3 regions of the Pseudoalteromonas sp. SR41-1 genome follow, and region 3 is predicted to be linked to each of the others. Evidence: predicted binding sites of a transcription regulator. Region 3 holds the regulator's gene; each other region holds the start of a gene.
The links. The regulator sigma-54, encoded in region 3, starts transcription at its own class of promoters, with help from an activator protein. The targets are predictions, from matches to a motif close to GTTGGCACGNNNNTNGNNT.
Positions count from the first base shown of each region.

Region 1: H5118_RS17195 (TorF family putative porin) is a predicted target of sigma-54. The motif match lies at 2,011-2,029, and genes of this name have one in related genera.
Region 2: H5118_RS18230 (EF-hand domain-containing protein) is a predicted target of sigma-54. The motif match lies at 1,431-1,449, and genes of this name have one in related genera.

Region 1 covers NZ_JACJEK010000022.1:11,822-15,282, forward strand. The annotation lists gene H5118_RS17180 (hypothetical protein) at 1-323, shown strand, start outside; gene H5118_RS17185 (helix-turn-helix transcriptional regulator) at 332-532, shown strand; gene H5118_RS17190 (hypothetical protein) at 688-1,851, shown strand; gene H5118_RS17195 (TorF family putative porin) at 2,128-2,814, shown strand; gene H5118_RS17200 (Bor/Iss family lipoprotein) at 2,869-3,204, opposite strand; gene H5118_RS17205 (Bor family protein) at 3,201-3,461, opposite strand, start outside.
Region 2 covers NZ_JACJEK010000025.1:9,112-12,572, forward strand. The annotation lists gene trkA (Trk system potassium transporter TrkA) at 1-424, shown strand, start outside; gene H5118_RS18220 (EF-hand domain-containing protein) at 506-721, opposite strand; gene H5118_RS18225 (calmodulin) at 785-997, opposite strand; gene H5118_RS18230 (EF-hand domain-containing protein) at 1,138-1,350, opposite strand; gene H5118_RS18235 (flagellar brake protein) at 1,816-2,475, opposite strand; gene H5118_RS18240 (TrkH family potassium uptake protein) at 2,521-3,461, opposite strand, start outside.
Region 3 covers NZ_JACJEK010000002.1:18,460-21,920, reverse strand. The annotation lists gene lptA (lipopolysaccharide transport periplasmic protein LptA) at 1-104, shown strand, start outside; gene lptB (LPS export ABC transporter ATP-binding protein) at 101-826, shown strand; gene H5118_RS01555 (RNA polymerase factor sigma-54) at 896-2,395, shown strand; gene hpf (ribosome hibernation promoting factor) at 2,422-2,709, shown strand; gene ptsN (PTS IIA-like nitrogen regulatory protein PtsN) at 2,714-3,166, shown strand; gene rapZ (RNase adapter RapZ) at 3,185-3,461, shown strand, end outside.

The sequences.
Region 1 (3,461 bases), on a different contig from region 3:
ACCCAATGCTTAATCAAACATCAGCCCCACTATTGTTTTTAGGAACTGCTGCTTTTTTAGGTTCATTCTTTATGTTTGTGATCAGAGGCGGGTTTACATGGAGAATGAAATACCACCTTACATATAAAGATGAGTATTTAAATACCATCGACACTATTGCCTATAAACATGTCATGCTTGGCTTACTTTTTAGTTTGGGTGGCGTGTACTTACTCTCCGATACTCTTGCTTTAGAAGTTTCTCACAGCATGATGGCTACATTTTACCTTGCTGTAATGAGTTTAATATACGGCGCTTCATTACTTTGGCAAAATCGTGATTAGGAGAGGAAATGCAAAATAACATAGCAAAGTACCGAAAAGAAGCTGGGCTTTCACAACAAGAACTTGCTGATGCTATTAACGTGTCGCGCAAAACAATAAGTACCGTAGAAACAAACCGGTTTACCCCTTCGGTAATAATTGCTCTAAAAATAGCAAAGCATTTTAATACCTCAGTTGAAAGTCTCTTTGTACTAGATAAAAATGATTGATACATGTTAAAGCGTTAGTCTCATTCTATTAGCAAAAACACCGATTTAGCTACTTCAATTACAACGTATGGAGGACAGCGCTGTTGTTATTAGCGTAATTGCGCTAAAATAGACCAGCAAAAAAATATATATCTAAACCGGAGATTCTACAAGGCATGAAAAAACTGCTAATTTCACCGTCAAAAATGACGCTAGGCGAACAAGAAAATCAAATCTATCAGAACATTCTGAAGCAATCTTCAGAATTAAGCCTTAACCTTATGGCCGTGAAAGTAGAAAACCACCCTGATGATTTTTTACCTTGGTGTTACGAATTGCTAAGTGCAAGCAGAGATCGTATGAACTACGACTTACTAGAGCCGCAGCAATTACCAGTACTTAAGAAGCTACACGATCAGCTTATTTCAGCTATCAGCTTTTTACAGGTTAAAACTTTACGTATTGCTCCGTGGCCTGTAGTAAGTGTATTTGTAGAACAACACAAAGACGTTATTGCTCTTGATGAACAGCTTCGCTTAGTAGATTACATTAAAAGCATTCGTGAACAATCTCTTAAAGATATGATTCCTGAAGATTTACTTGCGTTTAGCGGTAAGCACATGGCATCACTTGATCCAAGCACATACAACTTTGACGTTGAATGGTTTGCATCAACAAAAAGTGCGAAGAGTTTTCATCAAATGCTTGGCGATTTACCAGGTGCCTTTGACGATGCACTAGTAAATATTCCACTTGAAGGTGACATTACTCAATACGAATATCAACAATTTGTTGCTGCTTATTCAAAAATATTCACCGACAATAATGAAAAACCAACACTTGCGCCTGCAACACGACTACTTGCAATGCGTCGCCCTGATATATTTACTCCGATCACAAACAATCGATTAGATGCATTATGCGGTGCCCTTGGTGTTTCTAAACTAAAAAATAGTGATTTTGAGCGTTACTGGCAAGATATTGTAAAAGGTATTCAAGCTATGTCATGGTACAAAATGGCTAAACCTAGTAATGAGTTAGAAGAACAATTAGTTGCTATTAAAGCACTAATCCCATGTTTCTTTCACTATGCTGATGCTAAAACACCAGATAACTCTAACTACATCAAACTGTTAAGTAAGCCTAAACGAACTACAACTACGACAGGTAAAACTCAGCGTAGAGGTAAAGAGTCTGCAGAAATTTTAGTAGACCGCGCACTTGCTGCTGACGATATTCCTGAGCACATTCGCAGTAAGCGCGATTCAATTGTGAGTGAAGTTCAAAAAGGTCGTAGTGTAAACGAAACAATTAGCCTTATGCGCACTATATTTGGCTAAAAACTTCTAATTTAGCCGTACTTTTATGGTGCGGCTAGGTTAATTTATGCACCAGCAGTGTGCGCAACATCTTCCTACATACCATCTCTCATCTCAATCTATAAAATACAAGCCCATGTTTTTAATGTATAAAAATAATTTTTAATAAAAAATAATGAAGCTGGCACATACAGTGCAATTATCCCGTTAGTTAAACAATAAAAAGCCGTCAGCCTAAAGGTTCCGAATACATAATAAAAACCTTGGCGAGCAAAAATCATATAACGGGAAATGGACATGCTAAAACTAAAAAAAACCATCGCTATAAGTGCTATAGCATTAATGGGCGCAACATCTTTAACATCAACAGCCGTACATGCTGAAGTAACAGCTAATGCAGCGGCAACATCAAACTACTTATGGCGTGGTCAAGAGCAAACTGGGGGCGATGCAGCTATTTCAGGCGGTATTGATTACGCCAATGAATCGGGCTTTTATACAGGTACTTGGGCTTCAAATGCATCGTGGGCAGATGAAATGACATATGAGCTTGATTTATATGCAGGCTTTGGTGGCGACATTAACGAAAGCGTTAGCTATGATGTTGGCTATATTTATTACGCTTACCCAGATGCAGCTTCTGAAGCTGACGCAGATTTCTCTGAAATTTACGGTAGCATCAGTGTTGAAGGCTTTACATTTGGTGCTTCAGTACTTGCAACATCAGCTGCAAGTGGTGATGGTACAGACTTTGGTGATTCACTTTACCTGACAGCTGACTACGGTTTTGCTGTTGGCAGTAACGGCACTGAAATGGCACTTCACTTAGGCCACTACTCTGGTGACTTTATTGGCGATGATAATATCTTAGATTACGGTGTATCAATTTCGAAAGATGGTTTCACTTTTGGTTTATCTGATACAGATATGGATGACTCAGATATTAAAGCTTACGTTGCTTATTCTGTAGACTTTAATTTATAAGAAAGAATGTGTTACTTGCTGCGACACGAAGGGCCTTTTGGCCCTTTTCTAGTTTTATAGCTGTTTTGCTTTAAATGGTACCTTATTACATTGTACTTCTACTGTTTTAGGGTACCAAGCTGGGCCAATTTGATTCACAACCACCTCAGCTAAACCATTAGTAAACGATTTATACGTATGAACGCTTTGCCACTCCCCTTGTGGGCAATGTTTTGTTAAATCTAACGGCTCTGATCCCTCGTACAACGCAAGTGCAAAATTATGATGCCACTGTGAACTTTTTAGCGTCTTATTGCTTACTTTGCTCTGCATACCGTTATCAAAGTAAATATTTGTACACCCCGTTAAAATAATCAGTGTGCAACCGGCTGCAAATAGCTTGATGCTCATAATGCCTCCCCTAGTACTTGCTCTTGGCACCACACTTTAATGGTATGAGGCGAGTATATTCCAAGCGTAATTAAACTCAGCGCTCCATCACTAAACGTTTGCTGTGACTGCATTTGAATAACCGGTGTATTTGAACATATTTGTTTTACGTCTACCCGCTGCTCACCCACTAATCCCCATAAATAAAATGGGCGGCTATCTTCGTAATTAGCTTGGCTCGTTATTTTTGCTGTTGCCCGTGGCTGAATGGTTACCGC
Region 2 (3,461 bases), on a different contig from region 3:
AAAACGTATGGGCGCACAGAAAACCATGGTGCTTATCCAGCGTGGTGCTTACGTTGATTTGGTACAAGGCGGCGAAATAGACATTGCCATATCGCCACAACAAGCAACAATATCAGCGTTATTAACGCACGTACGCCGTGGTGATATTGTTAATGTGTATTCACTGCGTAAAGGTGCGGCAGAAGCCATAGAAGCGGTTGCTCATGGTGATGAAAGCACATCTAAAGTTGTTGGTCGCGCGATTGCCGACATAAAACTTCCAGCGGGTACAACTATTGGCGCAATAGTACGTAATGACGATGTACTGATAGCTCACGATGATACAATTATTATGTCGGGCGATCATGTCATTATGTTTTTAATCGACAAAAAACATATTACCGTTGTAGAAAAACTATTCCAAGTAAGTGCTATATTCCTTTAACTAGTTACGCTAATTAGTTAATTTAAAATACAAAAAAGCCGCTGACTAAGGCGGCTTTAGTGGAGTATCTTCGAATATTGATTACTGTACCTTTGAAAACTCTTCTTTAGAGATTTCACCATTTCCATCAGTATCTAAATCATCAAAAATCTTCACAAGTTGAGGGTTAACCTTCGCTTCTTCCATTGAAATCGCACCGTCGCCATCTGCATCAAAAGAGGCAAAATCTACTGCAGCATATGCTGCTGATGAAGATGCTAAAACGATAACTGCAAGTGTTGTATTGAATGTTTTCATAATAATATTCCTAGTAATATGGGAAGTCCTTTTCAAAGATCCCTGACTGTGAAAAATGTTTAATTAGTAATTAGAGAACTCTTCTTTAGAAAGCTCGCCGCTACCATCTGTGTCTAGCTCAATAAATTCAGCCATTAAATCGGTATCGACTGCCGCTTCGCTTGGGCTAATTGTGCCGCTACCATCAATATCAAGGCTGTCAAAATCTGATGCTGCAAATGCAGCTGAAGAAGATGCTAGTACTATAAGTGCTAATGCTTTATTTAAATGTTTCATAACTTAATCCTTCAATGTTCTATCAAAAAAATTGCTTCGTTTAACTTAAAACGTAATTTTTCACTTCCTTGTTATCCTCTTTCGTAAGCTCCCTTGCCTACTTAGGTTGTCTTTGGCCACTCAGGATAAATACTTTTTAATTAAGCTTCTGAAAATTCTTCTTTTGATAACTCACCATTTTGGTCAGTATCAAGCTCAGAAAACATGCTCATTAATTTTGCGTCTACTGATGCTTCTGCTTGGCTAATTGTGCCACTGCCGTCTACATCAAGTGTGTCAAAATCTGTTGCTGCAAAAGCGGCTGAAGAAGATGCAATAGCGATAAGTGCTAAAGTTTTATTAATGCTTTTCATAATATGTATCCTTCAAATTTATGTGTGTGCGATTAAGTGTTTCACTTTGAATCACGATTTCGTTCAGTACACCCTGACTATTACAACTTAAATGCCAACATTGAAAAGCCATTAAATTTCAAGAAGTTAAAAAGAATACGTACAATAAGTAGGAATTTTCAGAGTCATTACTGTTGCCTTTTCGCAACACGCTTTAGAGGTGAAAAACTAAAGTCATTAAAAACAACTAGTTATGTTTATATAAAAAGATACATTTTAAAATGTAGAGCTATAAAAGGAGGGATTTTAAAAAATAATTAAGGTTAATTTTAACGAAGTAGCTATAACAACAAAAAACAAGCCATAACAAAAAATACGTAAAACATTGTTTTATCTGAATAATATTTTTAATTATATAAAAACAAAAAAACACTTTATAAATACTCACGTAAAACGACATTTTGTTGCAAATAAGCGAAAAACGATTTAGTCAACGGTGGGCTCAAGCGCAGATGGGTCTATAAAATGCTCTTTCATAAAGGTTTTCATTTCATCCTCGCTTGCTAGTAGCTTAATTCCGCAGTGCACACCTGCGACATGCTCTTTAACACTGCAAATTTCACCTTCAAAATCTTTATCACTACTATTGAGTACGACAGTGCATTGCATATCTTTAATACCTTCAGCTTGCTGATCGCCTCTAATATCAAACATTACACCAGTGAGTGAAATGTCCTTAATAAGGCCTTCAAGCACTCTATCGTCACTTAGTTTTAGCTTTGCAGGTAACAAGGTAGGTATGCGTGTTTGCGAGCGTAGCGCAAATAGCTGCACTTGCTTAGGAAAATTAATAAAGACGAGTTTAGCGGGATGAGAGGCTACTGACATAATTTGCTGGCGAAACGCAATAACTTGCCCGCCACTGCCTTCAATCAGTGCTCTTACAACAACCATTACACCATCACGTAAATAGTCACTCGCTGCAGGTAAACGCTTAGCATTGGGATAATTTAAAATAATAAACTGTTTATCGAGTAAACCAACTAATTCAGTTTTAACACGCTTACTGCTTGTAGGTGTTAATATTTCTAGGTCAACTAAACTGCCTACACCTATATGCTTTAGCTTTTCTAAATTTGTTGGCATATCCCTTTTTCCAATATTTTGTAATTTAAAACTTAAGCCGCTCGTTTATCCACGCCAAAATGTAGGCGTAAATAACACTAATAAAGTAAATATTTCTAGGCGACCAAACACCATTGCAATAGTAAGCAACCATTTAGCACCATCGGTTATAGCACCATAATGCGACGCTACATCTCCTAAGCCAGGCCCTAAGTTATTTAAACAAGCCGCAGTGGCTGAGAACGCAGTTATGTTATCCATACCCGTGCCCATAAGCGCTAACATGATAATAATAAATACAAGCGCATATGCAGAGAAAAATCCCCACACGGCTTCTACTACTTTGTCTGGCAACGCCTTACGACCCAGCTTGATTGAATATATAGCCCGTGGGTGCACTAAACGATTGAGCTCACGCACGCCCTGCAAATAAAGTAAAAATACGCGCACTACTTTCATACCACCACCGGTAGAGCCTGCACAGCCACCAATAAAGCTCGAAAATATAAGTAAAATAGGTAAAAACAAAGGCCATGTTGAAAAGTTATCAGTAGCAAAGCCTGCTGTTGTACTCATTGAAACAGCTTGAAATAACGCCTGATCGAGGGTTTCATCGCCATTAGCAAATATTTCGTTAGAGGAAAGTACGGTAAAACAAATAACCACCAGCGCTAATTGAATACACAAAAACACCTTAAACTCTGGGTCTCTAATATAAACTTGTATATTTCGGCTCGCCACTGCGGCGTAATGCAGGGAGAAGTTAACAGCGGCAATAATTAAAAAGAACACACAAATAAAGTTAATTACAGGGCTGTCAAAGTGCCCCATGGAGGCGTCGTAAGTAGAAAAACCACCTATTGCCACCGTTGAGAATGCATGGCATATAGCATCAAACCACTCCATTCCCGCAGCCCAATAAGCCAGCATACAAGTAATAGTCAACGACACATAAATATACCAAAGGTGCTTTGCAGTATCGGCAATTCGCGGGGTCATTTTAGAAT
Region 3 (3,461 bases):
TCATCAGTGCCGAAAAAGATGAAAACTCAACTGACCGCGTTCACACAATTTTAGTACCGATCGAAACTAAAAAAAGTAAAAAAGGCGATAAAGGTCAACCATGAGCACATTAAAAGCAGAACTATTAGCAAAAAGCTATAAAGGTCGTGAAGTTGTAAAAAACGTCGGCCTTGAAGTACAAGCTGGCAGTATAGTTGGCTTACTTGGCCCTAACGGTGCTGGTAAAACAACGACTTTTTATATGATTGTAGGGCTTGTTCCTAGCGACAAAGGTAAAATATCTATTGATGATAACGATATTACTCTTTTACCTATGCATAGTCGTGCTAGATTAGGCATAGGCTACTTACCACAAGAGTCATCGATTTTTAGAAAGCTGACTGTTTATCAAAACTTAATGGCCATTTTAGAAACGCGCAAAGAACTAAATAAACAAGCCAGAGAAGACACGCTCAATAACTTATTAGATGAATTTAGCATACAACACATTCGTGATAGCCAAGGTATGGCATTATCGGGGGGAGAACGTCGTCGTGTAGAAATAGCACGAGCGCTGGCAGCAGATCCTAAATTTATATTACTGGATGAACCGTTTGCCGGTGTTGACCCTATTTCGGTATTAGATATAAAGAAAATAATAGAACATCTTAAAAATCGTGGGATTGGTGTATTAATTACCGACCATAACGTAAGAGAGACCCTTGATGTTTGTGAAAAAGCCTACATTGTTTCTCATGGGGAGCTGATTGCATCAGGTACTCCAGAACACGTATTAAATGATAAAACAGTACGCGATGTTTACTTAGGCGAGCAATTTAGGCTGTAACATTTACGCCATGTCTTTAAGCATCTGCTAGTATTAATTATAACAACATAAAAGGATTGTTAGAGATACATGAGGCAATCACTACAGCTGCGCATGGGCCAGCAACTTACAATGACTCCACAGTTGCAACAAGCTATTCGTTTGTTGCAACTCAGTACATTGGATCTCCAGCAAGAAATACAAGAAGCTCTCGACAGTAATCCACTATTAGAGGTTGAAGAGGCAGACTATTCCGAAGACGCTGCTGGTAAAAACGAGCAAAAAGCTGATACCGATGACATAACTGTTAGCGCATCTGCTGATGATGCTCCGAGCGAATACGAACAAGATACTGGTGAAGCACTTGCAAAAGACACGCTAAGTGACGACATGGCTATGGATGTCAGTTGGGATGAGTACATGAGTGCCGCTCCTGCAGCCTCATCAGGTCCAATGCCTGAAGACGAATCAATATACCAAGGCGCCTCTACTGAAACGCTCCATGAGTATTTAATGTGGCAATTACAACTAACGCCATTTAGCCCTACAGACGAAGCTATTGCTATTGCTATTGTAGAAGCTGTCGATGATTCAGGTATTTTAACACTAAGCTGCGAAGAGATTTTAGAAAGCTTTAATCAAGAAAACGAAGATGATAACGAAGTCGAACTTGATGAAATTGAAGCGGTATTAAAACGCATCCAACTGTTTGATCCTGTTGGTATTGCTGCACGTAGTTTACAAGAGTGTTTGTGTATTCAGCTTAATCAATTTGATAAAGAAACACCTTATATTAATGAAACGAAAATGATTTTAACCGAGCATATTGATCTATTAGCAGCTCGCGACTATCGTACATTAATGAAAAAAACGAAGCTCAAAGAAGAAGAGCTTAAAGAAGTAATTACACTAATACATACTCTCAACCCAAAACCTGCAGATACTATTGTAAGGGAAGAATCTGAGTATGTTATTCCTGATGTGTCAGTTAAAAAAATTAAAGGCCGCTGGGTTGTCGAATTAAACCCAGATAGCATGCCTAAAATTCGTGTCAATAGCCAATACGCAGCAATGTCTCGCACTGTAAAATCAAGTGGCGACAGCCAGTTTATTCGCTCACATTTACAAGAAGCTAAATGGTTTATTAAAAGCTTAGAAAGTAGAAACGACACGCTATTAAAAGTTACTAATTGTATTGTTAAGCAACAACAAGGCTTTTTTGAACATGGCCCTGAAGCCATGAAACCAATGGTTTTAAATGATGTTGCTGAAATGGTAGAAATGCACGAATCGACAATTTCTCGCGTAACTACTCAAAAGTACATGCATACACCCCGTGGTATATTTGAGCTTAAATATTTTTTCTCAAGCCATGTAAGTACTGAAAACGGTGGTGAATGTTCATCTACAGCAATACGTGCGCTTATCCGAAAATTAATCGCAGCAGAAAACTCAGCAAAACCATTGAGTGATAGCAAAATAGCGGATATATTGGCTGAGCAAGGAATTAAAGTAGCGAGACGTACAATCGCAAAATACCGCGAATCTCTTGCTATTCCACCGTCAAATCAGCGTAAAAGTCTGATTTAAGACGCTAAACTAAGAGGGTAATGCTTATGCAACTAAACTTAACTGGTCGTCACGTAGAATTAACCGATTCACTAAGAGACTATATTAATACTAAATTTGCGAAGCTTGAAAGACACTCTGATCATATTAACAATGTTCATGTCATTCTCGATGTAGAAAAATTAAATCAAAAAGCAGAAGCCACAATACACGTAAGCGGTGCTGAGCTATTTGCCTCTACAGAACATCAAGATATGTATGCCGCTATTGACTCGTTGATCGACAAGCTCGATCGCCAAGTAATCAAACACAAAGAGAAGCTTGCTCGACACTAATATGATGAAATTAAGTTCACTTATATGCCAGGACTGCAGCAAAGCTGCGGTCCTTTTTAATAGCAAAAAAAGAATTTTAGAGTTCATTAGCGAACTTGCTCACGACAAACTTCCGTATTTACCGCAACAAGATATTCTTAATGCTTTAATGAGCAGAGAGAAATTAGGTAGTACAGGTATAGGACGTGGCATTGCTATTCCTCATGGAAGAATGAGCGGTGCAGAAGAGCCTTTGGCTTTAGTGCTCGTTAGCGAAACTCCAATAAACTTTGATGCAATCGATAATCGCCCTGTTGATATTTTTGTCGCACTCATCGTACCAGATGGCGATAACCAGCAGCACTTAAAGACTCTAGCAACCATTGCTGATAAACTAAACAACAAAGATTTTTGTAAACAGTTACGCAGTGCAAAATCTGATACTGAGCTTTACCAAGTTATTGTCGATCAATCATAGTTTTATAAAGGGTGTTAAATGGAGTTAATTATCATAAGCGGCCGTTCTGGTTCTGGAAAGTCGGTTGCTTTGCGCGTTGTAGAAGATTTAGGTTATTATTGCGTAGATAATATTCCAGTAAACCTACTACCTTCATTAGTTCGCAGTGTGTCTGATAGCTACGATAAAATTGCTGTTAGCATAGATGTGCGCAACATACCTAAAGAACAAGATGAATTTAACGATATTCTTGAATACTTACCAGGCTTTGCAAACCCTACGTTATTTTATTTAGATAGTGACGATCAGACATTGA